One region of the Polaromonas vacuolata genome, then DNA from elsewhere that is predicted to be linked to it. Evidence: predicted binding sites of a transcription regulator. Region 1 holds the regulator's gene; the other holds the start of a gene.
What was found. Region 1 encodes HrcA, which represses chaperone genes, less so after heat shock. Its sites were predicted from a motif close to TTAGCACTCNNNNNNNNNGAGTGCTAA; they were not measured.
Positions count from the first base shown of each region.

Region 2: HC248_RS14570 (co-chaperone GroES) is a predicted target of HrcA. The motif match lies at 2,577-2,603, and genes of this name have one in related genera.

Region 1 is NZ_CP051461.1:2,931,988-2,946,362, forward strand. Features, by position in the region: gene argE (acetylornithine deacetylase) at 1-424, opposite strand, end outside; gene HC248_RS13360 (LysR family transcriptional regulator) at 566-1,492, shown strand; gene HC248_RS13365 (DHH family phosphoesterase) at 1,500-2,432, opposite strand; gene HC248_RS13370 (EAL domain-containing protein) at 2,785-5,715, shown strand; gene HC248_RS13375 (hypothetical protein) at 5,740-6,480, opposite strand; gene maiA (maleylacetoacetate isomerase) at 6,985-7,641, shown strand; tRNA gene HC248_RS13385 (tRNA-Ile) at 8,556-8,632, opposite strand; gene HC248_RS13390 (hypothetical protein) at 8,971-9,231, shown strand; gene hrcA (heat-inducible transcriptional repressor HrcA) at 9,278-10,297, opposite strand; gene HC248_RS13400 (NAD kinase) at 10,438-11,346, shown strand; gene recN (DNA repair protein RecN) at 11,343-12,989, shown strand; gene rapZ (RNase adapter RapZ) at 12,986-13,864, shown strand; gene mutY (A/G-specific adenine glycosylase) at 13,963-14,375, opposite strand, start outside.
Region 2 is NZ_CP051461.1:3,195,701-3,210,075, forward strand. Features, by position in the region: gene metK (methionine adenosyltransferase) at 1-1,072, shown strand, start outside; gene HC248_RS14560 (RNA recognition motif domain-containing protein) at 1,341-1,781, opposite strand; gene HC248_RS14565 (DUF2177 family protein) at 2,005-2,412, opposite strand; gene HC248_RS14570 (co-chaperone GroES) at 2,698-2,988, shown strand; gene groL (chaperonin GroEL) at 3,048-4,697, shown strand; gene HC248_RS14580 (DUF805 domain-containing protein) at 4,825-5,133, opposite strand; gene pgi (glucose-6-phosphate isomerase) at 5,272-6,834, opposite strand; gene tal (transaldolase) at 6,831-7,781, opposite strand; gene zwf (glucose-6-phosphate dehydrogenase) at 7,937-9,412, shown strand; gene HC248_RS14600 (MurR/RpiR family transcriptional regulator) at 9,486-10,331, shown strand; gene HC248_RS14605 (M20 aminoacylase family protein) at 10,348-11,625, opposite strand; gene HC248_RS14610 (DUF3047 domain-containing protein) at 11,715-12,518, opposite strand; gene HC248_RS14615 (porin) at 12,638-13,645, opposite strand; gene HC248_RS14620 (porin) at 14,304-14,375, shown strand, end outside.

The DNA.
Region 1 (14,375 bases):
AGGCCAAATGCAGCGGTGCATCCATCTTGCCGGCTAAAAATTTGGGCGCTAGTGCCAAGGCAGTTGCGATATAACTTTTCATATCGCAAGAGCCACGGCCGTAAAGCAAACCGTCTTTGATCGTGGCTTTGAAGGGATCGGTATCCCAAGCCTGGCCTTGAACTGGCACAACATCGGTATGGCCCGACAGAATCAAGCCAGGCTTGCTGCCTTCGCCCAACGTAGCAAACAGGTTGGCTTTGTTGCCCGCGGCGTCATAAGTTAGGCGGGAGCTAACGCCTAGACCAGCGAGATAGTCGCGAATCCACTCAATCATGCCGAGGTTGGAATCGCGGGAGACAGTCGGAAACGCGATCAGCCGCTCAATCATGGCAAGAACGTCGGGTGAGGGCTGGAGCAATACAGAAGAAGAGTTCGTCGTCATGGTTTTCCTAGGGTTTTCCCGTAGTGACTGAAATTAATTCATACAAGCGTCGAACGCATTTTTATACCTAAGGATCGACTGTATAAAGACTTCAGATTTTTATAAAATGGAAAATTGTCAGCTATTGGATGAAAATTATTAATGCAAATAAGTTTGAAACAAATTCGCTATTTTCTGGCTGCGGCAGAAACCGGTCAGTTTTCAGCCGCAGCCGCCAAGGCTTACGTCACGCAAACCACCATCACTGCGGCCATTCGAGAGTTAGAGGCTATTTTGGGTATGAAGCTGTTTTTGCGCCATCACGCCTCGGGCGTGTCGCTCACGGTAGAGGGTCAAAAATTTCTGCATCACGCCTACAACATAGTGGCGGCGGTTAACTCAGCCATTCACGACCCGGGACTGATAAGCCAAGATGTTTCTGGTCGCGTTCGGTTTGGCGCGACGCCGACCATGCTGGGCTCTTATGTGGTACCGGCGATTGCGCAGTTTGCTAGCGCATATCCGCAAATTGAGGTCGAGGTGATAGAGCTCGAACGTCCCGCGCTAGAGGCCGCACTGCTAAGTGGTCAAGTCGATATCGGCGTGCTTTGGCTAATCAACATCGATAAACCACTGGACTTTCATAGCCTGCCATTAACCCGCTCACGTAGGCAATTGTGGTTGTCCGCATCCCACCCCCTGTTAAAGAAACGCAACATTTCACTAAGCGACATCAATGAGTTGCCTTATGTGCTTTACAACGCCGACGAGACACCGCGCAACACGCTTTTATTTTGGCAACAGGCCGGGTTAGAACCCAATATCCGTTACCGCGTCAGCTCGGTCGAAGCGGTGCGTAGCCTAGTCGCGCAAGGCATGGGCGTGACGATTTTGTCGGATGTGATTCATCGGCCCTTCTCCAGCGAAGGACTAAGGATAGAGACGCGGTCTTTGATGAACGGCCTGCCCTCTATCGAGATCGGTTTGGCTTGGAGTAAGGAGCAAGCGCTCTCGCACGCAGCAGATGCCTTTAAGACCTTTATGGAACTCACTTTTAGCGGCCCGGGTTTGGGGGCTAAGGTGAGCTAAGCTTCCTTCAGACTGGTAGTTGACTAGTTGCCTGAAACACGCCGCTCAAAAGCTCGGGCAAGCGCGCCACACCGATCTTAAAACCACAAGCCTGCGCATGACCGCCACCGCCCATGCTTTCAGCCAAAGCTATGCAGTCAAAATTGCGTTGCGAGCGCAGACCGACCTTGACAACGCCGTCCTTGCCAGCATTCCACATGAGCGCAAAAGTATTGCTTTTTTCAGACAACAGATTACCGATCAGGCTGTGAAATACGCCGGGGGCATTAACCATCAGTCCGTGCTGACCGTTGAAAGTAATCGGCTGCGCACCCTCGGCAATATCGGCAGCAAGCTTGCTGAATTTCTCATCCATGGCCTGACCGCGCGCCATGAAGTCGCTCAGCTGCGCGGGGCTAAAAGCTGCGATCTCGGCCCAGCGCGAAAAATCTAAGGCCTCCATGTCCAGCGCTGCCAAAAAGCCGGCGCTCTCTGGGTATTGCCAGACCCAGATATCGCGGTCTTCGACAAAGCGCACAAGACTTGGTACCGGCTTGGTAGGCTGAAAAAATTCCCAAGCCAAACGCGCGCCAGACTTGTTCATATCAAAGTGAACAACGCCGCAGCGGCAGGAAAAGCCACTCAGCTTTTCCGCAGCGCTTTTGTGGTGATCTAACATGACGAGCTTAGCGGCACGCTCTTCGATACCACGCATAATTTCAGGCGAGAACGAAAAATCAAGTATGTATACGGCGCGGCCAAGCAATGGCGGCAGCTCATCAACCGATTGAATGTCGCCATGGTCAAGCGGTAAAAATTCAGCGCGGCCAGTGTAGAAAAGCCAAGCAGCTAAGGCAGCGGCAAAACCGTCAGGACATTTACGGCCGTGGTAGATGACTAAGGGCTGCGGGTCGTTCAAGTCAGCAGCAAACAGGAGTTGCAGGGGGAGAATAGTTTTCATAGTTGGGTTAATTGTCGCTCGGTGAGCGTAATGATTGCAGCTTGTGCCCCGGCAAGTAGTAAAGCTCCATTCACAGCTCACAGATGTGAGTGTCTGTACAGCGGTACGAGGCATCTCAAGACTCATTGATCTATACCGGACTGTTAGCACGTAGCGGCAACATGGAAGTGAGCAAACCGGTCTCAAAGTTGGTGTGGCTTGCGTGAACTGTCCTCGCCAATAAAAAAGAGCGCCGTACTTAGCGCATAAACTAGACGAATTTTTGGTTCGCGCTTTTAAAACGTCGCTCGAACTTCAACACCATTTTTAAATACTGGGCAATTCATTTAAATTTGCTTTGAAGAAACAATCTATGAAAAAGCTCTTCGAATGCTTGCTTGAGGCAATAGCAACTCAGTTGTTCCCCGCGTTACTAGTCATCGCGACGATCACTATTTTGCTAACCCAAGCTATAGAGACGAAAAAATTCCCCACGATATTACCTATTCAAGCAGTCGAACAAGCCAATCCAAGGCAGTCGATAAATCATCAAGATATGCTCGAAAAGCTAAAATTGATTGCGCCAAAACAAGTCGTCAGAACACAGCTGTCGACTAATCCATTTTGGTTTTCGTTAGCCGTTATTGCTTCGGAGTCGAATCAGGATTACTCGGTTCTCTTTAACTCACGCCACGCCATGGCGCTCACATGCTGGGATCAAAAGACGAATGTTTTGTTTGGCAATGCGGACCGATCAAGCACAAGTGGAATGATAGAAGTAAGTGGCGCTGGTTTTGCGTTGAAAGTTCCCCGCGCTAAAAATACTGAACTGCTTTGCCGAGGTCTTTTCAGGGGCCCAGCAAAAATATCTGCTGAACTTTTAAGCCCTACAGCGCTGGAAGCAAACGACATTACCCACAACAGAACGGGTTCCTTGATTGAAGCGGGCATTGGCGTTCTCGCCATTTCTATGCTACTAACCGCTATCGTCAACCGCAGTAGGCTTTACTGGGCATTTGTTGGCTGGTTGCTTATTAATATGCGAATGGCTGCGTTGTCTGCCGGCACAGACTTCACCTTTTTCGGTTGGCGACTGCCTCCCTCCGTCCTTGTGCTTGACAGGCAATGGACAATTTGCATGTATTTCGCCATGACTGCCGCCTTATTCTTATTGCTATTTAAAGATGAGTTAAAAGAATTAAAAACTGGCTGGCTACTGACATCGACGCAAGTGGCGGCGGTGGTGTTTATCGTCGTGTGTCCATTTATCACCTACGAACAAATTATTCTTTCACTTTGGATTACGTCGCCACTTGGTGTCGCCATCATCATTTACTACCTTATTAAAGTCATCAGAAAATTTAAATCACGAATGGCATTGTGGTACGCCGCCTCTATCTTCGTTACTGTCTTAGCGACACTCAACGAAGTGTTTGCAGCAGCGGCAGGACAGTTTTTTAGTGGCGTTGCCATTCATGGATTTAACAGCGTTACCGCAGCGCTGGTGTCGGCACTACTAGCGACTGCAGCGGTTGCAGAACACATACGCTCAGACAAAATTTCAAAAGAAGCCTCATACGCTGACTCGCCAGTGGGTCTTTTTACCGTACATCGTGACGGACACATTATTAAAAGCAACCCGGCTTTCAATGAATTGCTGGGCGAGTTTGATGACAAACGGAGAAAACACCTTACGGCATATTTTGACGACCGAGTGGTTCAACAGATCATGACACTTAAAGATGCTACAACGCATGTGTCAATTGAAATTGAAACCAAACACGCCAATAAGATAACCGGTAATGACCGTTGGTTTAACGTCGGTGTCTCAGCTGTTGATGGACGCTTAATCGAGTGTTCACTGCAAGACGTGACGTATCGAGTGCTTGCTGCAGAAAGGATTGAATATGCCGCCAGTCATGATTTATTGACAGGCTGTTTAAATCTACGCGGCATTGGTATGGCGATGGAGAAACACGAAATTCAACCCGCTTCCTTAGCCTACTTCGACCTTGACCGGTTCAAGCTTATCAATGACTTATATGGGCACAATGCAGGCGATATTGTCCTCAATCAGGTTTGTAGCAGGATCAAGACTCTGATCGGACCTGATGAATTATTAGTGCGCGTTGGTGGCGATGAATTTGTCATCGTATTTCTTTCAGACAAGATTGAAATATCCGCAAGTTTTTGCGAAAAACTCATTCATATCATCTCGTCAGAACCCTACAAAATCGAAAGTCAGAGTTTTACTCTTGCAATCTCTGGTGGCTTAGTGGGCACTGAGCGCTTCACCAACGCACCTTTAAAAGAGATCATCTCTGCAGCAGATACGCTGTGTCGGATGGCGAAAAAACGCCCGAATGAGCAGTTAGTCATCATGCGGTCTAACGACGAATTTTTCACACACCATAAAGACTCGCTTGAATTGATTACTTGTTTACAGAACAGCCAAACTCCTGAGGGACTGTATCTTGTCATGCAGCCTGAGATGTCCTTGATTGCACCCTTCGATTCGTTAAATTTTGAAGTTCTGATCAGAATGAAGAAACCAGACGGCGGAATCGTTCCTGCCGCAGTCATCATTGAAGCGGCAGAGGCGCATGGAAAAACAGCCATTATTGACATGTGGGTCTTATCGACAACCATCGCTTGGATTGAGAAAAACCATGCGTTACTGACCAACACAAGATTCATTGGCATCAACCTATCGGGTGGCTCTCTGAATGACAACTCATTCAATGAGGAGTTATTCAAACTACTTGGCAAGCATCCATTGGCCTTGAAAAAAATCTTTCTAGAAATCACCGAGTCTGTTGCCCTGACCGACATGGCGAATATGCAGAAATTCATCAGCCGGGTAAGGCAGATTGGCGCCAAGGTGGGACTGGATGATTTCGGCGCAGGTTACTCGTCCTTTGGCTATCTGCGCGGCTTGTCCGTTGACGCGTTGAAGTTAGACGGCTCACTTGTCAAAGGAGCTTCAGACAATGCTGCTGGAATGGCAATTGTCGAATCCATTGCGAGCTTGGTAAGCGGCTTGGGGATGAAATCGATTGGCGAGTTCGCAGAGAACCTTGCCATCATCAAGGTCCTTGTTCGCGCCGGTGTGGACTACGCTCAGGGTTACGGCATCAGTAAGCCTGTGATGCCCGAACAAATTCTTTTAGCAAATTCATCGGCTGACTTCATCACTGACCCAGCGACGCTGGAATATGTCAAATCACTTCAAGCGAGTACTGAAAAAACAAAAGAATTGGCGACAGACATATTTGACTTCGTGCCAGGAGGCCGCCTTCACTAAGTCAAATCTGATCAATAGTGCAATTTAAAAAACTGATAAGCCCATCGAATAATCAACGCAATGTTGTTGTGGGGCAGAGTAGCGATGTGACGTACTCCACGGCATGTTCAAAGGTTTTGCACCAGTAATATCTATATCTGGATGGTCAGTTTCGAAGAAAAACTTATGCAGTGGATGTTTGTTCAACCGCCATGTTTCCTCACCTGTCAACATAGGCAAGTACATGGCTCGGTGAAGCAATCCGCCAACGTGCTCCATCGCATAAAAGACGTTTTGTTCGGCAATATCCAGAAAATGCAAGCCATCATACATTCGGTCAACAGGTTTACGACCGGTTGCCACCATAGACTCCACACTGTTTTCTTCACAATATTTAAACTGCGCCTTCAGCAAGGAAGCCCTGACCAAGGAAGCGCTTAACCCACTCTGGATACAAAGTCGTGTGCCTTCAACCATCCTAGTGCCGAAAAATTCAGAGGGCAGATCTAGTGAGGCTTCTATTGGCAAAGGTGCTAAGACATTGGCATGCGTCCTTAGCGAGCCGATTACCGTGTCATCCATCTTTGACTTCGCCACAAAGACTTCACAACCTAGTTCATAGTCCGAAGCTTCCGGTTTAAACAACTTGGCAGCGACAGCAGGAAGGTGTTTCCCGTAGCAACTGACGCGCAGTTTTGCCACTTGCTCAAGATCAGAGGCCGTAGCGACCTCAACTCGGAAAGGCAGTATTTCTATAGAGTCGATAAATTGAAATTTGGTTTTCACGATGTTTCCTTGGCTACAGGTATGTTAGGGCTCACCTGAGGTAGATTTTTTGAGAATGAGTGCGTTATAAATCTACGAAAGTTATCCCGTATTAATGGGTGACTTTAGTAAACAATTTCACTGTAAAGCATATTCAGTTTGATCTTGATAAACGACTCAACAGAAATGGCTCGGTGCATTTAAATCAGGATTTATATGCATACATATCATTATCGTTAAAACTTTTTTTAAACCAGTCTGCCGAAAGTAATTTCACTATCGACATCCTCTGCAAACTTAAGCCTAGCGGAGCTAATTTAGACCGGTTCAAAAATCTGGAGTGTGAATGACTGTTTAAAGTGTTTCAAAATTAGACCTACTGAAAAAAGTAGATGCTGTTGAACTTTTTTTGCGTTAATTAGGCAGACAGTTATCTAGTAACATTGATCAGCAATCTGCTATTTAGCCGGTTACCTCATGTTGATTGCTCGCTACCCCAACCAACACCTTGAGCACAATAAAAAAATGCTAATTCTCCACACCTACTGGCTATCACTAGCAACGTACCGCGTACGCATTGCTCTTAATTTGAAGGGTATCGCGTTTGAAGAACGCGCTCATGACCTGAGCAAGGGCGCGCACAACTCGCCAGAGTTTCGCAAGCTAAATCCTGCTGCGGCGGTGCCGGCTTTAGAAGGTGGCACGCGCCAGCCACTCACGCAAAGTCTCGCTATCTTGGAGTGGTTAGAAGAGAGTTATCCAACACCGCCGCTTCTGCCGCCTGACGCAGAATCGCGCGCTAAAGTACGCTCATTTTTTCTCCTCAATGCTGCGGACACGCATCCGTTAGCGGTACCACGCGTTCAGGCCAAGCTAGCCAAACAATTTGGATTGGATGAGGCGGCACAGCGGGCATGGGCTGCACACTGGTATCACGTAGGTCTTACTGCTTATGAAAGTCAAATTGCGCCTGGCGCTACGCGCTGCCACGGTGAGGTGCTGAGCATTGCCGATTTGGCGCTGGCAAGCCACCTGATTGGAGCCGTGCGTTTTGGCGTTGACCTTACGGAATTTCCAAACACCGCCGCCGTTGGCGAATGTCTGTTTGCCATACCCGAGTTCGCCGCCGCACATCCGCGGCTTCAGCTAGGCGCTCCGGGTATTGAATCAAAAGCTGTATAGGCGTTAGCTGCGGTAGCTGCCGTTGAGCCTGTAGCAAACCGCAGCAATTGTGCTGACCGATCCGGCTTAAGCCTACTGAGAGTTGCAGTTATTTATTGGCACCATCGAACTGATAAAAGCTTGAGTCTAGTTATGCATTAGCACGGATGCACGTCAGCTTTTTTCAACACGCAAGCGCTCTACTGAGTTTAACAAGCACTCTTATGCAAAGCTAAGTTCAAAAAACTGCATGTTCAATCCAAAATTCTTCATCACGATTTACGCAACGAGACAAGGCAGTTTCAGAATCCGCAGCCTAACTAGTGCTTGCTAAAAATGTTTTACGAATGAGGAAGTGCTTTTGTTCCGGATATCACTAAAGTCCAAAGTCCAAAGTCCAAAGGCTTAGGCCTCAGGGCTCAGGGCTCAGGGCTCAGGGCTCAGGGCTCAGGCTCAAGAACAAAATTGCCTGCCATCAAGGCGAGTCGACACGTGCTGGCTTAGTTAACTGGTCGATTAACTCGCTTTAGTCATGTTGGTGACGTCAATGTCCAACGGGCGAGCTATGCGCTAGACCAACGGCACAAACTAATCCTAGGTCATGGCGCTGACATTGATGACGTTCAGTCGTTTGGTTGACTGCGCCACGGGCAGCGGTTGACTTTGGTAAGGCCGGTTTATGCAACTTCGAGTGGCTGCAGCAATTGTCTCAACGCTACCTAGCGATTTCGTCATCTCAATCAGAGCGAATAACGAGCAGGACAGTTTTAAACCTTACGACTTAAAGCACATGGTGTGCGAACCCTATGAAAGTTAGGCGAATGATGTGCTTGCATCGGTACAAAACGATTTACCAATGGCTACGAACTGACTGCACAGATAGACAAATGAAAAAGCCCGCTACGTTTTAAATAGCAGGCTTTCCATATACAGCTTGGTGGGGCGTCACGGACTTGAACCGTGGACCAAAGGATTATGAGTCCTCTGCTCTAACCAACTGAGCTAACGCCCCAAACCAGCAGACATTGTAATGGTCTGAAGACTGCCCTTAGAAGCCTTACTGATTAATTTTGGGTTCAGATCATTAATTAACAGCGTTTTATTCTGGTCGCATCTAAGTTGTCTAAATTTATACCGACATATAACGACGCATAAGGACGCATACCAACGCATAGGCATTGCAGACAAGAACTCTAAAACAAAATACCAAAGGGATTGCGCGGATAAGAAATCACCAGCGGGCGTGGAAAATAAGCCCGTGCCATTTAAACAGTTGGCGATGCTCCGTATTTGAAAAAATAATGCGGCATCGCCTTTAAGTAACTAACTAACGCAAAGACTACACAAGCCATGAATGATGAAGATTTTGAAATAATTTACTCACCACTTGAGCAGCCGTTCACCCAAGCCGGCCACACCCTAGAAATTTGTATTTACAAATCAGAAGGCAGCAGCTGGGCACTAGAAATTATTGACGCTGGCGGCACATCTACTGTCTGGGACCAGCAGTTTGACACTGACCAAGAGGCGCTAGACGTTGCCTTGCAGGCTATCAGTGAGGATGGGATTGAGGCATTTCTGACCCCGGCTGAGGACAACGCCACTAGCTGAGTGTTTGGCTGAGCAAATCCCCGCATCTGGCTTGGCAGCTTGTTAGCTACTTGCTGTGGCTAAGCGCGGTGCTCACTAGCTTAGAAGTGATATCCACTATCTGTATCATTTTTTCGTAAGGCATGCGCATTGGCCCAATCACGCCTAAGGTGCCGACCACCTTGCCGTCTACCTCGTAGGGTGCGGTCACCACCGACAGCTCGTGATAGGGAATAACTTGGCTCTCACCACCAATATAAATACGTACGCCCTCGGCCCGGCTTGAGACGTCTAGCAGGCGCATGAGTTGCGCTTTTTGTTCGAACAAATCGAACAGCTTGCGTAAGTTACCTAAGTCTGCAGAAAAATCACTCACCGCGAGTAAGTTGCGCTCGCCAGCGACGACAACTTCGTCCTGCGACTCTATCGCCTCGGAGCTGGCTTTGACCGCTGCGTGCATCAAAATAGCGATCTCGCTGCGTAAAGCTTCGACTTCGCGTTGCAGCCTTTCTCTGACTTCTTCCATGCCCAAGCCGGCGTAATGCGAGTTGAGAAAATTAGCCGCTTCTATGAGTTGCGACTGGGTGTAATCGGCCTCAGTAAAAATGACGCGGTTTTGTACATCGCCGTCGGGCGAGACGATGATGACCAGAAAACGCCGCTCGGACAGGCGCAAAAATTCGATATGCCGAAACACCGAGGTACGCCGCGGCGCCATCACTACACCCACGAATTGGGAAAGATTGGACAGCATATGGGCCGCGTTACTCAGCACTTTTTGCGGCTGATCGGGTTCGAGTCGCACGCCAGACAGACCCGCCGTGTGCACAAATGGGCCGGATTGTGCAGTCAACATAGTGTCAACAAACAATCGATAACCTTTAGGCGTCGGAATGCGACCGGAAGAGGTGTGCGGGCTCACAATCAAGCCCATGCCTTCGAGATCGCTCATGACGTTGCGAATCGTCGCTGGGGAGAGGTCTAAACCTGACGCTTGTGACAGTGTGCGTGAGCCCAGAGGCTGGCCGTCGGCGATATATCGCTCGACAAGGGCTTTAAGTAATAAACGGGCGCGATCATCTAACATAAGGACATTCTACGAAGCCTAGGCCGGTCGGTTCGATAACGCACCGGTTTCCTCCCCTGCGCAAGGCATAAATCAACAATCTTTCGTCCATAGAACTGTACACATTATGCTAAGCCATTCTTGTGCTGTAATTTAAAAATATGAAGTTGCAATTTCGCCACGTGGCGCTCATCGGAAAATACCAGGCCAATGGTTCCCGCTCGGCATTGGAAGCTATCGCGCATTTTTTGAGTCAGCGCGGCTGCGAAGTGTCTATCGAGCAGGACACCGCTAACAACACCGGTATCAGCCAATATCCCATTCTCAATGTAGCCGGCATAGGTGCTCATTGCGATTTAGCCTTGGTAGTGGGCGGCGACGGCACCATGCTGGGCATTGGCCGACTCCTGGCGCGCTTTGGCATTCCACTGATTGGCATTAACCAAGGGCGGCTAGGCTTTATCACCGACATAGCCTTTGAGGGCTTTGAAAACGTTCTCGGCCCCATGCTGAGCGGTGAGTTCGAGGATGACAAACGCTGGATGATGCAGGCTACTGTGGTGCGTGATGGTCACTGCGTTTTTAAGGCTACGGCTATGAACGACGTTGTGGTCAACCGCGGAGCCACCACCGGCATGGTTGAGTTGCGCGTCGAAGTCGACGGCCGCTTTTTAGCCAACCAGCGCGCCGACGGCCTGATCATCGCCACGCCCACTGGCTCTACCGCCTACGCACTGTCTGCTGGTGGCCCCTTACTACACCCATCGGTAGGCGGTTGGATACTGGTACCGATTGCGCCGCACACGCTGTCAAACCGCCCTATCGTGCTGTCTGACAGCGGCGAAATCACGGTCGAATTAGTCTCTGGCCGAGACGCTAGTGCCAACTTTGATATGCAGTCTCTGGCCGCCCTGATGATTGGCGACCGCATCAACGTCAAGCGCTCCGAATCGCAAATGCGTTTTCTGCATCCCAAGGGCTGGAGTTACTTCGATACCTTGCGCAAGAAACTTCATTGGAACGAAGGTGTGGCGGTTGGCGCGCAGTCGCGTACAAGTCACGAAATATGAGCCTTAAAAGCGTATCCCTGCGGGACTTTGTAATTGTTCATACTCTTGACTTAGACCTAGAGTGCGGCTTTACCGTGCTCACCGGTGAGACCGGCGCGGGCAAATCCATTTTGATAGATGCGCTACAACTAGCGCTGGGCGCAAGGGCTGACGCCGGTGTGGTGCGCGAAGGCGCGCAGCGCTGCGACATCAGCGCCGAATTTGACACGCCGCCCAGCCTGCAGTCTTGGCTAGAACTTGCCGGTTTCAGCAGCGCTGAGACACTGTTACTTAGGCGCACCATAGACCAGCAAGGCAAAAGCCGGGCTTGGATTAACGGCGGCGCAGCCACCGCCACGCAACTCAGAGAAATCGCCGATCAACTCATAGACATTCACGGTCAGCACGCTTGGCAAAGCCTGACACGGCCAGACGCGGTGCGTGGCCTACTCGACTCCTACGGCAGTATCAATACACAAAAGCTCAGCTTGCAATGGCAAGCTTGGCGCAGCGCACAAAAAACACTCAATCAAGCGTTACTAACTCAGGACAGTTTGCAGACGGAGCGCGAACGCCTAGCGTGGCAAATCGCGGAGGTCGACAAACTCGCGCCTGAACCTAACGAATGGGAAGAACTCAACGCCCAGCACAGCCGACTCTCGAATGCCCAAACCTTGCGCGACGCGGTGCAAAGCGCACTTGCTGTGCTTGAAGATGACGAACAGAACGTCGGCACTATGCTTGGCCGGGCACTTAGCGCGCTAGAAAGTCAAGCGCATATAGAGCCGCAATTCAAAGCCCTGAGCGAGGTGCTAGCCAGCGCGCTAGCGCAGACCGAGGATGCTGTTAGATCACTACACGGCTATGCGCGTCATGCCGAGCTTGAACCACAACGACTTAGCCAGCTTGACGAGCGCTTAGCGCTGTGGATTAGCCTTTCTAGACGCTACAAACGCCAACCCGCAGAACTGGCCGATTTACTCGACTCTTGGCGCGTTGCTCTAGAGCAGCTAGACGCTGCAGCCGACCTAGACCAGCTCAAAGAAAGCGAAAAACTAGCTCTCGCAGCCTTTCATAATGAAGCCCTTTTAGTGTCACGACTGCGCGCAAAAACAGCCCCCGCGTTGGCCAAGGCCGTGAGCCAAGTGATGCAAGAGTTAGGTATGCAGGGCGGCAAGTTCGAAATCGCACTGCAAAAGCTAGATCAACCCGCCCAGTACGGTTTAGAGCAAGCCGAATTTTTAGTTGCAGGCCACGCCGGCAGTACGCCGCGCCCAGTCGGGAAAGTTGCCTCAGGTGGCGAGCTCTCCCGCATAGCACTGGCCATAGCCGTGACCACCAGCGAGCTCGGTCAAGCCCAAACCTTGATTTTTGATGAGATTGACTCCGGCATAGGCGGCGCTGTGGCTGAAACAGTGGGCCGCTTAATGCATCAGCTTGGTAAAGATCGTCAGGTGCTGGCGGTGACTCACTTACCGCAAGTGGCCACTTGTGCCGACCAACACTTGGTGGTGGCAAAGCAAAGCGACAAAGGCAAAACCATGAGCTCGGTAGCCAAGATACAAGGCCAGCCGCGCGTTGGCGAAATCGCGCGCATGCTGGGTGGCGAAAAACTATCGCAAACGACTATGGCGCATGCCAAAGAAATGTTGGAACAAAAATGACTACCTCGCTAGAAATGGTGCTAATTACAGGCATGTCGGGATCTGGAAAATCAGTCGCGCTGCATGCGCTAGAAGACGCTGGTTATTACTGCGTAGACAACCTTCCGCCTGAGCTGCTCACCGCTTTTACCGATTTACAAATCCAACACGGCGCCACCCGCAAAGTAGCCATTGCTATGGATGTGCGCAGCGCTACCTCACTGCCGCAGGTACCCGAGCAGTTGCAGCAACTGCGCTCTCAAGGTGTGGCGGTACGCTCTTTGTTTCTTGATGCAGGTGTCGATACGCTGGTGCGGCGCTACTCCGAAACTAGGCGTCTGCATCCGCTTTCTCGCCCCGACACACTTGACCAGCACCGTGCTTTGGTCGACGCGATAGAACTAGAGCGCGAACTACTGCAAGAATTGCGCGACCAGTCGCATGCACTAGACACCAGCGTGATACGGCCGGCGCAGTTACAGGCCTATATCAAGGCGCTGATCTCAGCACCCGCCACGCAGCTCACACTGGTGTTTGAATCCTTTGGCTTTAAGCGCGGCGTACCACTGGCGGCAGACTATGTTTTTGACGTGCGCATGCTGCCCAATCCGCACTACGAAAAAGAGCTAAAAAGTCTAACCGGACGCGATCAAGCCGTAGTCGACTATTTGCGCGAGCATCAACCCGTGGCCGACATGCTGGGCGACATAGAGCGTTTCATGGATCGCTGGCTCAAGGCCTTGGCGCTTGACCACCGCAGCTACGTCACGGTAGCGATTGGCTGCACTGGCGGCCAGCATCGCTCGGTTTATCTGGTGGAAGAATTAACGCGAATTTTCTCCAGTCGTTGGAATACGCTCAAGCGCCACCGCGAGCTCGACTCACTGCCAACCTAAGCCCGCAGCGGTGACTAGCGTGCCCGTCAATACCCTAGCGCTTGACTGAAATACAGCGGCGTAAATCTCTAGTTAAAAGTCTCAAGCTACAACACCACTCAAACAGCAGCGGGTTGAAGAAGCTTGCGTATGGGTGCAGGTAGGCCTAGTTTTTCCCACGCCTGAGGCGTAAACCAAGCGCCTAAATTTTGGCGCTCTGCAACCATCAGACTAGGCTCGCGTGCGGGCGAATTTTGCTGCATAGGGAACAGCGCAATCACCGGATGCAAATGCAAATCTTTGTGCGTAAGCACGTGAACAAAGGGTTTAACAAATTCAAGCCGAGTCTGCATGACGTCAGGCACAAAACTACTCAAAGCGTCTTCGCTGTCAAACACCGGAAGGCAATACAGACCGCCCCAAATACCACTGACAGGCCGGCGCTCTAGCCACACACTGCCGTCCGGTTTTTGCGCCCACAGCAAACGTAATTGCTGCGAACTACGCTTGAGTTTTTTAGTCTTGATCGGAT
Region 2 (14,375 bases), 260 kb from region 1:
ACTCTCCCGCGTTGCCGCAGAGACCCTGACAAACACCGGCCTGGTCGTGCTGGCTGGTGAGATTACCACCAACGCGCATGTGGACTACATCCAAGTCGCTCGTGACACCATTAAACGCATTGGCTACGACAACACCGACTACGGCATTGATTACAAGGGCTGCGCGGTCATGGTCTGCTATGACAAGCAAAGCAATGACATCGCCCAAGGCGTGGACAGAGCCAGCGACGACCACCTCAACATTGGCGCTGGCGACCAAGGTTTGATGTTTGGCTACGCTTGCGACGAGACGCCGGAACTCATGCCAGCACCGATTTTCTACGCCCACCGTTTGGTCGAACGCCAAGCGCAATTGCGTAAAGACGGCCGACTGCCATTTCTGCGTCCAGATGCCAAGAGCCAAGTCACCATGCGCTATGTGGATGGCAAGCCGCACAGCATAGACACCGTGGTGTTATCGACACAACACCATCCAGACCAGAGCGAGACAGCAACCAAGATGAAGGACTCCTTCATCGAAGCCATCATCGAAGAAATCATCAAGCCAGTACTGCCGAAAGAATGGTTGCAAAACACGCGCTACCTGATCAACCCAACCGGCCGCTTTGTGGTCGGCGGCCCGCAAGGAGACTGCGGCCTGACGGGTCGCAAGATTATTGTCGACACCTACGGCGGCGCCTGCCCGCACGGCGGCGGTGCGTTCAGCGGCAAAGACCCGAGCAAGGTCGACCGTTCGGCAGCTTATGCGGCGCGTTATGTGGCGAAAAATATTGTTGCAGCGGGTCTAGCGCGCCAGTGCCAAATTCAAGTGGCTTATGCCATCGGCGTAGCCAAGCCAATGAATGTGACGGTATACACCGAAGGCACTGGCCTAATTTCGGACGAAAAACTTTCTGCACTGGTGCAAGAGCACTTTGACCTGCGGCCTAAAGGCATCATCCAGATGCTGGATTTACTGCGTCCGATTTATGAAAAAACTGCTGCCTACGGCCACTTTGGCCGCGACGAGCCAGAGTTCACATGGGAACGCACGGACAAAGCCGCTACCCTTCGTGCTGCTGCCGGTTTCTAATCAGCGACATTAACTAGTTCATTTCGCCTGATGTGTCAGGCGAGTAGTGACTCAAAAAGTCACCCGATGCACTGTCGGGTGACTTTTTTTATTTACTATCGACTGAGTGAGCCGCTGCTAAATTAAAACTCATACAAGTAGTAAAACCCTAGACGTAAAACAAAAAAGGCTTCAAAACCGAAGTCTTGAAACCTTTTTTACTTTACCCGGCGTAAGCCAGGAGAGTTTTAGATAACCATATTTAAACGATTACCTGATTTGGTAGGGCTTAGTAGCCGCCACGTCCACCGCCGCCGCCGCCGCCGTAGCCGCCACCGCCGGAACGATCGCCACCACCGTAGCCGCCGCCGCCGGAGCGATCGCCACCACCGTAGCCGCCGCCGCCGCCGCCGCCGGAACGATCGCCGCCGCCGCCGTAGCCGCCGCCGCCACCGAAGCCGCCGGTACGTGGAGGACGTGCCTCCATCGGACGGGCTTCGTTCACAGTGATGCTACGACCACCAAGGGATTGACCGTTCATGCCAGCAATTGCGGCTTGAGCTTCAGCATCATTGCCCATTTCGACAAAGCCGAAACCTTTTGAACGACCGGTGTCACGTTCCATCATGACTTTAGCGCTGGTGATAGAACCAAATTCGCCAAAAGACTGTTGCAGATCTTCGTCACGAACGGTGTACGGCAGGTTGCCGACGTAAAGTTTATTGCCCATAGAGGACTCCTCAAAAATACATGAAATAAAAGCGATGGGGTCCCGAAAGCACAACTAACCCGAAAAGTACCGCCGTAGCGCGCGAAACTGACCGATCACCTAACAATTGCGAATGTTTAACCATCCGCATCTCAGGATTATGCGTCATTTAACACTCTAGCGTGCAATTGGCCCTACACAATTACGTAATGGCTATGAAAAAAGACGTTTTATCCATCAAAAATCAGACTTTAAGGTAGTCAAACGTCAGTTTTCCGGCACCAACTGACACGCCACTAACAAAAGTACCCCAAGCAATATCTAAGAAAGTCAGCCCAAGCGGCCAATTTTTAATAACTGCGAGATTGGTCAAATCATAGGTGGCGTATGCAAAAAAGCCGAACGCCGCACCAATACCAACGGCTTTGAGGACATTCGCATCGGCCTGCAGCAGCACACCAAAAATCATCAAACCTAAGGGAAAAAGAAAGTAAAAAGCTGCGGCCGCATATAAGTTAGGCTTATCCGATAGCAGCGGCCCCATTGCCTCTTGGTACCAAGTAACGGCTATCACTCGCAGCCAAACCATATCTATTAGCAGCATGACCAGAAAAATCGTGAAGTAAACACCTATGTATTTTGGTGATGTCATGTAACAAAGTCCTGTGAGTAAGTTGGCGGGTAACTGTAGTTACGCCTGATGCTGAGTCTATGCTCTCCCGCGGCGAAAGACCGTGATGGTGCTGTCAAAAACCGATTGGGTTTGCAGCAGTTATTTACACCTGCCCTTGAAACTTGGAATGAATGCATCCATAATTAGCACTCACTGGGTTAGAGTGCTAACAAGCATCTCACACATCCTAGATGACTGGCGCTAGCTTTTTTTAACTAGCGCCTTCTATTTTTTAAACCCATTGTTTAAACACAAGGAGCTCTCATGAAACTTCGTCCCTTGCACGACCGCGTAATCGTTAAACGTGTAGAAAATGAAACTAAAACTGCTTCCGGCATCGTCATTCCTGACAGCGCCGCTGAAAAGCCAGACCAGGGCGAAATCCTGGCTGTTGGCCCAGGCAAGAAAAATGACAAGGGCGAAATTTCTCCCGTAGGCGTTAAGGTCGGCGACCGCGTTCTGTTCGGCAAATACAGCGGCCAGACCGTCAAGATTGACGGCGACGAGCTGCTGGTCATGAAAGAAGAAGACCTGTTCGCAGTGGTCGAGAAGTAATTCTCCCCCGTTCAGCGTTTTATTTTTTTCTCATTCACAAACATTTTTAGGAGCCACACATGGCAGCAAAAGACGTAGTATTTGGCGGCGAAGCCCGCGCACGCATGGTCGAGGGTGTCAACATCCTGGCCAACGCAGTTAAAGTAACTTTGGGCCCTAAAGGCCGCAACGTAGTTCTGGAGCGCTCTTTCGGCGCCCCAACGGTGACCAAAGACGGCGTGTCCGTTGCCAAGGAAATCGAACTTAAAGACAAGCTGCAAAACATGGGCGCGCAGATGGTCAAGGAAGTCGCTTCCAAGACCTCTGACATCGCTGGTGACGGCACCACAACGGCTACCGTTTTGGCCCAAGCCATTGTCCACGAAGGCATGAAATATGTCGCCGCTGGCATGAACCCAATGGATTTGAAGCGCGGCATCGACAAAGCCGTCACCGCCTTGGTTGAAGAGCTGAAAAAAGCATCTAAAGCCACCACCACTTCGAAAGAAATCGCTCAGGTCGGTTCGATCTCGGCTAACTCTGACGAAACCATCGGCAAGATCATTGCTGACGCAATGGACAAAGTCGGCAAAGAAGGCGTCATTACCGTTGAAGACGGCAAGTCCTTAGAGTCCGAGCTTGACGTCGTTGAAGGCATGCAGTTTGACCGCGGCTACCTCTCACCATACTTCATCAACAACCCAGAAAAGCAGTCCGCGATTCTGGAAGATCCGTTTGTCTTGCTTTACGACAAAAAAATCAGCAACATCCGTGACCTGCTTCCTACACTGGAACAAGTTGCCAAGGCTGGCCGTCCATTGCTGATCATCGCTGAAGAAGTTGATGGCGAAGCTCTGGCGACTTTGGTGGTCAACACCTTGCGCGGTATTTTGAAAGTAGTCGCTGTTAAGGCGCCTGGTTTCGGCGATCGCCGCAAAGCCATGCTCGAAGACATCGCCTGCCTGACCGGCGGCAAAGTGATTGCTGAAGAAGTTGGCATGTCGCTTGAGAAAGTCACACTGGCTGACCTCGGTCAAGCCAAGCGTATCGAAGTCGGCAAAGAAAACACCATCATCATCGACGGTGCCGGTGCAGCTGCTGATATCGAAGCGCGTGTCAAGCAAGTGCGCGTTCAAATCGAAGAAGCGTCTAGCGACTACGACCGTGAAAAACTGCAAGAGCGCGTGGCCAAGTTGGCCGGCGGTGTTGCCGTGATCAAGGTTGGCGCAGCTACCGAAGTCGAAATGAAAGAAAAGAAAGCCCGCGTTGAAGACGCACTGCACGCTACCCGCGCTGCTGTGGAAGAAGGCATTGTGGCTGGCGGCGGCGTAGCATTGCTGCGTGCCAAGCAAACTGCTGGCGTGATCAAAGGCGACAACGCCGATCAAGACGCTGGTATCAAGTTGGTGCTGCGCGCCATTGAAGCGCCTTTGCGCGAAATCGTCTACAACGCAGGCGGCGAAGCTTCTGTTGTGGTCAATGCAGTGTTGGCCGGTACCGGCAACTACGGCTTTAATGCAGCCAACGACACCTACGGCGACATGATCGAAATGGGTATCTTGGATCCAACGAAAGTAACGCGTACTGCACTGCAGAACGCCGCTTCCGTCGCATCCCTGATGCTGACGACCGAAGCCATGATTGCTGAAGCGCCAAAAGACGACTCAGCCGGCGGCGGTATGCCAGGCGGCATGGGTGGAATGGGCGGCATGGGCGGCATGGACATGTAATCCAGCGCGGATAAGCCCGGCTAAACCGGGCTTGCCCAGCAAAAAGGGTCGTAGCGTGCGAACGCTGCGACCCTTTTTTTATGTTTTAACTTAAATATCGCTGCACAGCTTAAACATGGCGGTCGAGTTAATTTTGGCCAAGCTCAGACTCTTGTACCCACCAGTAAATCAGCACCAATAAGCCAATACCGCTCAAGCCAATAAGCTGCCACCAGCCGGTGCGGCCAATATCATGCAAACGGCGCGCACCTACCGCCAGATAAGGCAGCAGCAGGCCTAGTTGCACCAGAGCTAAGAGCTTTTCGTTCAGCATAGCAACAGCGGCAAAGACCAAGAATTGAAACAGCACAAACCACCAAAATTCAGAGCGCGCAGCTCGACCTTTAAATGTGCCGTATTTGCTCATGCACGAAGAAATGGCTTGGCTAAACGTCATGGCGTAGTTTCCTGAAAATTCAAATCAGTTAGTTTACTGGCCCACAGCAGATGCCGGACAGCGACTTTTAACGCTGTAACACGCTAGAGCAGCAAGGCGGTAACGGCTAATCGCGCCAGCTAATGCCTAGCCAGCTAATTAAGTGGCGCGCAGTCGCCGCAGCAAACCTGCGGTAGAGCCGTCCAAACCCTGGACATCGCCGCTTTGCAAGCGCGGCGCAATATCTTGTGCCAGCGACTTACCCAGCTCTACGCCCCACTGATCAAAGCTATTAATACCCCACACCGAGCCGCTAACAAACACCCGGTGTTCTTGCAGCGCCAGCAAAGCGCCCAAGCTACGCGGATTGAGCGCGTCGAGCAGCAAAAAACTACTCGGCCGATTACCCGGAAAATCTCTATGTCCGCCCACGTCGGTCTTTCCAACCATTAGTGACTGCGCTTGGGCCAGCACATTGGCGATGAGTTTTTCATGGTGTCCGGGCATGCCTTGAAGCGCATTTTTGACCGCTACAAATTCAACCGGCACCACGCTACTGCCTTGATGCAACATCTGAAAATAAGCGTGCTGACCGTTGGTGCCAGGTTCACCCCACAGCACAGGTGCTGTCGCAAAGGGTAGGGTCTGACCGTCCATGTCCACGCGCTTGCCATTACTCTCCATCTCAAGCTGCTGCAAATAAGCCGGTAGGCGGCGCAATGCGCTACTGTAAGGCGCGATGCTGCGGCTGCTAAAGCCGTGAAAATTACGGTACCAAATATCTAACAAACCCAGCCTAACCGGCAGATTTTGCGCCAGTGGTGCGCTCTGAAAGTGTTGATCCATAGCGTGTGCACCGGCCAACAATTCCCGAAAACCCGCCGCACCAATAGCCAGTGCAATTGGCAAACCTATGGCCGACCAAAGTGAATAGCGGCCGCCCACCCAATCCCAAAAACCAAAGCAGGTCTGGATCCCAAAGGTCTTGGCGGCGGCCAAATTGGTGGTCAGTCCAACGAAATGGCGCGCGACGTCTTGCCCACCACTAGCCTTAAACCAACGCAGAGCCGAATGCGCATTGAGCATGGTCTCCGGCGTAGTAAAGGTCTTAGATGCCACCAAAAATAAAGTGCTCTGCGGCTTTAACTCGGCCAATACGCTTAACAGTTCATGCTCGTCAACGTTAGAGACAAATTGAAAGCGCTTGCCCGCAATCGCAAAATCCTGCATCGCCAGCACCGCCATCTGCGGCCCTAAATCCGAGCCACCGATGCCGACATTGACGATGTCGGTGATGTCTTTGTAGGCCGCGTCATGCCGAATTTTCTCTGCAAAATCCAACATGCTGTCTAACGTGGCGTGCACTTTAAGTAACTCGGGCGCCATCGCCGGACTGACTACTTGATCGGCAGGACTGCGCAGTAAAAAATGCATCACCGCGCGCTGCTCGGTGCGGTTAATCGCTTCGCCCGCAAACATCGCATCGCGGTGCTGCTCTAGGCCAGTTTCACGGGCCAACTCTATGAGCAACGACTCAGTTTGCGCGTCAATACGGTTTTTTGATAAGTCTGCAAAAACATAGGGTGCGCTTTGGCTAAAGGTTTCGAAGCGTGTTGCATCCGCCGTAAAGGCTTGGCGCAGATCGAAGTCACGACCTTGTGTCTGGTACAAGTCATTTAATTTAGCCCAGGCAGCAGTTTTATCGCAGCGCACTCTACTCATGCAGCAGCCAGCATAATTTGTTCAAGCTTGAGTGTGTCAGCAACAAAGGCGCGTATGCCTTCAGCCAGTTTTTCGCTAGCCATCGCATCTTGATTGAGCGCCAAGCGTAAACCGGACGTATCAAAACTGACTGCCGCCAAGTCCAACGCAACGGCAGCTTTAGCATCCAAGGCCAGCGCCAGCGGAGCCGAGTTAGCCGCCAACTGGGCCAGTAATTCCGGGCTGATGGTCAACAAATCACAGCCAGCAAGCGCAGTGATCTGGCCGCAATTACGAAAGCTCGCACCCATGACTTCAGTCTTAATGCCAAAGTGTTTGTAATAGTTATAAATTTCACGCACCGACTTCACGCCCGGATCATTGACACCTGCGTTCGCCGCCTCATCCCAACTCGTACCGGCAGACTTTTTATACCAGTCATAAATACGGCCAACAAAGGGCGAGATCAGTTGTACCTTGGCATCGGCACAAGCCACGGCTTGGCAGAACGAAAACAGCAGCGTGAGATTGGTATGAATACCGCGCTGCTCAAGCAAGGCTGCAGCGGCAATACCTTCAGGGGTAGCTGCAACCTTGATCAAAACCCGCTCTGCACCAATGCCCTCGGCCTTGTAGAGCGCAATCAGGCGTTCGCCACGCGCTACGCTGGCTGCGGTATCAAAGCTCAAACGCGCATCGACCTCAGTGGACACGCGGCCGGGAATAGTTTGCAGGATTTCGCAGCCAAAGCGCACCAGCAAGTGGTCCATCAGCACGTCAAGTGATTGACCTTTGTGCTTGCCAAGTGTGTCAGCCAGCAGAGGTTGATATTCAGGCTTTTGGACGGCCTTGAGAATTAAGGACGGATTAGTCGTCGCGTCCTGCGGCTTGAACTGAGCCAGCTGTTTGAAGTCGCCGGTATCAGCAACCACAGTGGTGAATTTTTTGAGTGCGTCGAGTTGATTCATCGTTTTAAGGTGTAGGTTAACGCAAAGCGATAGTGGTGACAGAAACTATGGCTCACAAAAAGCCCTCATGAGTTACCATTATGCCGATAAACTATGAAACTTTATTACATGATGCAAACCTTCAGTCTGTGCATGCTTTTAACAGGAACACAGCAATGAGATTTGACCTGATACTTTTTGGCGGCACCGGCGACCTAGTCTGGCGCAAACTCATGCCAGCCCTTTTCCAAGCCTTTCGCCACGGCAGCTTGCCAACCGATGGTCGCATCGTCGGCGTGGCGCGCGACGACCTCGACGATGAGCAGTACCGGGCGCTGATCAAGTCTCGCTTTGATGAAGTTGACTTGGCCAAACGGCCTAGCGAAGAAGAGTTTTCTCGCTTTGCCGCGCGCTTGACGTATCTGCGCATGGATTTATCCAACGCCACCGATTACACCCATCTCGCCGCAAAACTGGCTGAGCACCAAGCCGACACGGTAGTGATGTACTTAGCCACTGCCCCCAGTTTATTCACGATTTTTTGCGAACATATAGGCGCGGCTGGTCTGAATGGTCCTCAAGTTCGCGTGGTACTAGAAAAACCGCTAGGCCACAACTTGGCATCGAACCGGGCGATTAACGAGAGTGTGCGCAAAGTATTTGACGAAAAGCAAATCTTCAGGATTGACCACTACTTGGGCAAACCTTCAGTACAAAACCTGTTTGCAATGCGCTTTGGCAATGCCTTATTTGAGCCTCTTTGGCGGCGTGAAAATATCGCAAATATACAAATCACAATCGCCGAAGAGTTGGGCATAGAAAAGCGTGGCGCTTTTTACGACAGCACCGGTGCGTTGCGCGACATGGTGCAAAACCATGCACTGCAACTGCTGTGCGCCATCGGCATGGAGCCGCCGATTAATGCCCATGCAGACGCGATACGCGACGAAAAACTCAAGGTCTTGCGCTCACTCAAGCCCTGGACGACTGAAAGCCTACGCCAGCATGTGGTGCGCGGCCAGTACTCTGCCGGCACCATCAACGGCGCCCAAGTTGCGGGATATGCCAGCGAGCCCGGCGTAGGCCAAGGCAGTCAAACTGAAACTTTTGTTGCGCTGCGCACCGAGATCGCCAACTGGCGTTGGGCCGGCGTGCCGTTCTACATTCGAACCGGCAAACGCATGGCACGTAGCAGTGCTTTTATTGAAGTGAACTTTAGGCCCACGCCGCACGCCATTTTCAAAACTCCGCTGGGTTCGGCGAATCGACTGGTGATTCATCTGCAACCCAAAGATGGGCTGGAACTGCATCTGCTTGCACAAGGACAGCAAAATCGTGGCCAGACCAACGCGGAAACCAGTGCCACGGTGCAAAGCCTCTCGCCGGTCCAGCTTGATCTGGATTTTGATAAACGCTTTGGCTCTCAACGGGTAGGCGCGTATGAACGCTTGCTGCTTGACGTGATTGACGGACGTCTGAATCTATTTGTACGCAGTGACGAGCAAGAAGCCGCTTGGCGCTGGGTTGAACCGATTATGGAGAGCTGGAAGCATGATGAAGGACCTAGGCTATATGCCGCCGGAACCTGGGGGCCAGGTGCCGCCAGTGCCATGATTGCCAGAGACGGTTTTTGTTGGCCTGAAGAATGTTAATTGTCATGCGTAATGCGTTGCTCACTTCTCCAATTGCAGTCGCTGACATTGGCCGCTACGCAACGAAATACCCATGCTAGAGCGAGTTAAAGCCTCACTGACTTCACTAGCTCCTGCCGAGCAACGGGTGGGCAAGCTGGTGCTGGCTGATCCACGCGCTTTTGCGACCTTGCCGATTACCGAACTAGCCTTACGCTCACATGTGAGCAAGCCGACTGTGGTGCGTTTTTGCCGCAGCATGGGCTATGACGGGCTGAGTGATTTCAAACTCAAACTTGCCGGTAGCGTCAGTGAGGGCGTGCCCTTTGTACACCGCAGCGTGGATGTGGACGATAAAACCAATGACGTGATGGTCAAAGTCATAGACAACACCGTGGCCGCATTTCTCAAGTATCGCAATGACGCCTCATCAGCAGCAATTGAAAAAGCCACCGACGCTTTGGCGGCTACTTATAACGCCGGCAAACGGATTGAATTTTTTGGCGTTGGAAATTCCGGCATAGTCGCGCAAGATGCGCAGCACAAATTTTTTCGCTTAGGCGTGACCAGCATTGCTTATAGTGACGGCCACATGCAGGTGATGAGTGCTTCGCTACTAGGCCCTGGGGACTGTGTGGTGGTGATTTCAAACTCAGGCCGCACACGTGACTTAATGGATTCTTGCGAGATCGCCAAAAAAAACGGTGCAACCACTATAGTCATCACCGCCACCGGCTCGCCGTTAGCGGCGGCTGGACAAATTCACCTTGCCGCCGACCATCCAGAAGGCTACGACCGCTATAGCCCAATGGTCTCGCGGCTGATGCACTTGATGATTATCGACATCGTGGCGACCTGTCTTGCGCTGAGAATTGGCGCTAAACTGCAGCCGCTGTTGCAAGAGATGAAGAATAATCTACGTAACAAGCGCTACACATAAACATCTAAATCGTGGCTTAGCCCAAGGGCATGGAGCGCTCCACAATCCCCGCAAACAGCGCTGCGCCTAGTGGCAGCACAGCGTCATTAAAGTCGTAGCGGCTGTTGTGCAAAAACTGCGTCCCTAAGCCGTGCGTAAAACCACCCTTCCCGTCCGCAATCTGCTCGCCCTGACCCAAGCGAAGATAGGCGCCGGGTTTGGCTTGGAGCATGAAAGAAAAGTCTTCCGAGCCCATGCTAGGTTCCAGATCACGCACCACGTTTTGCGAGCCCACCAAAGCTTGAGCCACTGCCAGCGCCATGCTATAGCCAGCCGGTGAATTGATAGTAGCGGGGTAGATTTTTTCGTAGGTCAGTACAGCTGTAGCGCCAAACGCATCGGCTATGCCGCTACACAAACTATGCAAACGACGCTCAACCAGGTCTTGCACCTCGGGTTTAAAAGTGCGCACCGTGCCTATCAAGGTGGCACTACCGGGCACAACACTCATAGCGCCCGGATCGCCCGCATGCATCGAACACAGACTTACCACGGCACTATCCATAGCCTTGACGTTACGGGAAACAATGCTTTGCACGGCCGTGATGATGTGGGCCGCCACCAGTACCGGGTCTACCGTTAAATAAGCATGCGCACCGTGACCACCTTTGCCGGTGATCTCAATCGTGATTCGATCAGCTGCCGCCATCATGGGGCCGGGGTTGATGCCTACCGTGCCCGGTTGCATGGCCGGCCAGTTGTGCATGGCGTAAATTGAATCCACTGGGAAACGCTCAAACAAACCATCTTTAATCATGGCGTGGGCGCCGCCCCGACCTTCTTCGGCGGGTTGAAAGACCAACACAGCGTCGCCGGCGAAATGACGCGTCTGGGCCAGATAGCGCGCGGCACCCACCAGCATGGTAGTGTGGCCGTCGTGGCCACAGCCGTGTAAGCCGGCTTTGGCTGATTTCCAGCCAAAGGCGTTGTGCTCTGTCATGGGTAAGGCGTCCATATCGGCGCGCAGGCCAATCATGGGTCTGGGTTTATTCGCATGGCTAGGCTGACCTTTGATAACCGCAACCATGCCAGTTTTACCAATACCGGTATGGACTTCATCCACGCCGCAAAGCTTTAGCGCTTGCGCGACCCGACCAGCCGTATAAACCTCTTCAAAGCCTAATTCTGGATTGGCATGCAGATCGCGCCTAAAGGCGGTGAGTTCTGGATGAAATTGAGAAATTTGTGCGAAAGCCCTGCCGCTAGCGCTCAAAACAGCAGGTTTGTAGTCGGCATCTAGCGCAAGGTTATTCATAAGTGTCCTGGAGATTTCTTGAAAACCGAGAAAATTAAAATACTTATTGACGACCACGCCAAGCTGAATAAATTCGGCGATTTAACGCATTAGCGAGTCATTGAAATAGGACCATACCAAGCCTGTGCTTTTTGATGTGTGTTGTCAGTATCCGTCATGATGGCAATTCCTAGCAGCGCGCCGGGGGCTTCACCAAAAGCACGCTGAAAGTCTACTTGTATATTGCGCTGGTAATCCCGCCATTGCCCCAGATTTTGGGAACCAGACTCCAGCACAATTTCACGGAATCGGTCTATGCGTGGATTGATGATGACGCTGTTGGGCGCGCAGCTGTTACACCAAACATAAGACAACGTGGCATAAGGCAGCGGCTCGCCAGTGATGGCCAAAGCCAGTTCTGACAGCATGGCATTTTTCATAGAAAAACTAGCTCGGTCACCTTCAAAAATCATCACCACTCTGACTGGCGAGTCATGCGCATCACGCCGGGTCAAGTCGGCGCCAGTAATTAAGCTGGGCAACTTCCAGGAAAAACCCAATTGACCAAGATCAGCAGACGCCACATGCAGCGATTGGCGCAGCATGCTGGCGGAAGAATTCGATTGAGCCATCACGGTATTGCGACCGTCCAGGCGCTGCGCGAAGTATTGAGTTGCCTCTTTACCGGGAAGTAAATGGTGGCTCCAGCTTTGCGGCGCTTGAGTGTTAGAACTGGCGAGCAAGTCTTGCTTGAGCAGTGGGAAGTCTGGGTATTGATTTTGGTTTTGGCTATCTATCGGACTGGGCGTTTCAGCCAGATCATTAACCACAGGGCTTGATTGCATCAAGGCGCAAGAAGCTAATTGCAGCAGGCCGGCGAGAACTAGAAAGATTCGTATCCGTTTTTTTAACATTGGCTTTTTTTCAGCGGCGGTATTGTGGTGTTTCAATGAATCATAAAAAAAGCCGCTTCGGTTTAATCCGAAGCGGCTTTTTGATTCATCAATAAAACTGGCGCTAGGCCAGCTTTAAATTAGAACGTGTGGCGAATGCCAGTAGCAACGTTTGTTGCTTTGGTTTCGATCGAACCATTGACAGTTTGCGTTTTAGCTTGCATGTAACCAACGTACAGGGTAGTGCGCTTGGACAAGTCGTACGTACCAACTAAGCTGTAGCCGGTGCCCTTGTTGTTGGCGTTGAAGCCTTCGCTCTTGGAGCTGGAGTAACCAGCAGCAACGGTAGCTGCGCCAAACGGTGCGCTAACGCCTACAGAGTACTCTTTGTCTTTCAACGTGTTGTTTTTAGCAGTGTTGTAGCTACCAACAATCTTAGCAACGCCGAGGTCGTACGTAGCACCGATCAAGTTGTACTTGTTCTTGTCCTGAACGTTAGCAACAGCGAGTTGCTTTTCTTCTTGGTATGCGTAACCGACTAACAAAGGACCGTTAGCGTACTTGATGTGCAAGCTGGCGGTATCGGTAGCGCTACCGTTAACGTTGGTAGCAACATTTTTGTTTTCGCCGAAAGCGTAACCAACAGCACCGCTGAAGCCGCTGAAGTTAGGCGATGTGTAGGTTACTGAGTTAGATGTACGCAGTGAGTAGTCAGCAATACCATTACCCCAAACAGCGGAGTTAGTGGCAAAGTTTGAGTCAAACACGTTGTTTGTTGCGCTACGCAGTGTGTCGTAGGCTGTGTAGTTGCGGCCCAGATCGACGGAACCGAAAGCACCAGACAAACCGACGATAGCTAGACGGCTGAACATGTCGCCAGAAACTGCACCCGTGTCAAGAGCAAAACGGCTCTGCAGGTTGAAGTTAGCGCGCAAACCGCCACCCAGATCTTCAGAACCTTTCAGGCCCCAATATGTGGTGTTCAAGTTGCTGCTGTTGATACCGACTTGTTTCTCGCCAACACCGTTAATGGTGGTTTTTGTTTGGCCCAGACCGGCGTCAAGACGGCCGTACAGAGTCACAGAAGATTGAGCCATTGCTGCGCTGGAAGCGGCCAAAACAGCCAAAGCGATGAGGGTTTTTTTCATTGAGAATTCTCCAAGGTTAAACATAGGGCTCCGGCATGGGGAACGAATTTGGCTTTCACCGATACGAAACCCCCAGAGACCCGGGCCAACCCCCTTTCGGGAAGTTGTTGCTATTGCACCAGACACAGCAGGCTTGTGCAAAGAAATCAGCCCAAAAATTTGAAATCCGTTGCAAGTTCACCACAATCTAGGCGTAAATTCGTAGCTCCCACGCAACAACTTCAGTAAATGGGCTGAAGCAAAAGCCGTGACTCTAAAAGCAGAAAAAAGTTTCTTTGCAGCACGGATAAAGAAGAAAACTCAAAGAACTCGTCAATGCAGCGATTGCAACGGCAAGTGAACAACTGTCGTAACAAAGCCACGCTTTATTGAAATAAGGCTTACAGGCCTAAAAAATTGACGCATTTTTTTTAGCCTTTATTGAGAGACCTCAAATAAAGTCATGACAGAAGAGAAACATCATCTTCATACGCATCAGCAACAGATTCACACTCGTTACTCAAGAGGACTAAATCAAGGGTTTCTACCTGTCTCAGAGGCGATACCACTGGTACATCCACTCTTTACGCGCTCAAGCCTCAGCTTTACGCTCTGTACATGTTTGATCAGGAATCGAAACTTGGTTGAACTAACGAATTTACTTACCAATGGAACTCTCATGAAAAAACTGACCCTCGTAGCCGGCGCTGCACTGGCCCTTGTTTCAAATTTAGCTTTGGCCCAGAGCACC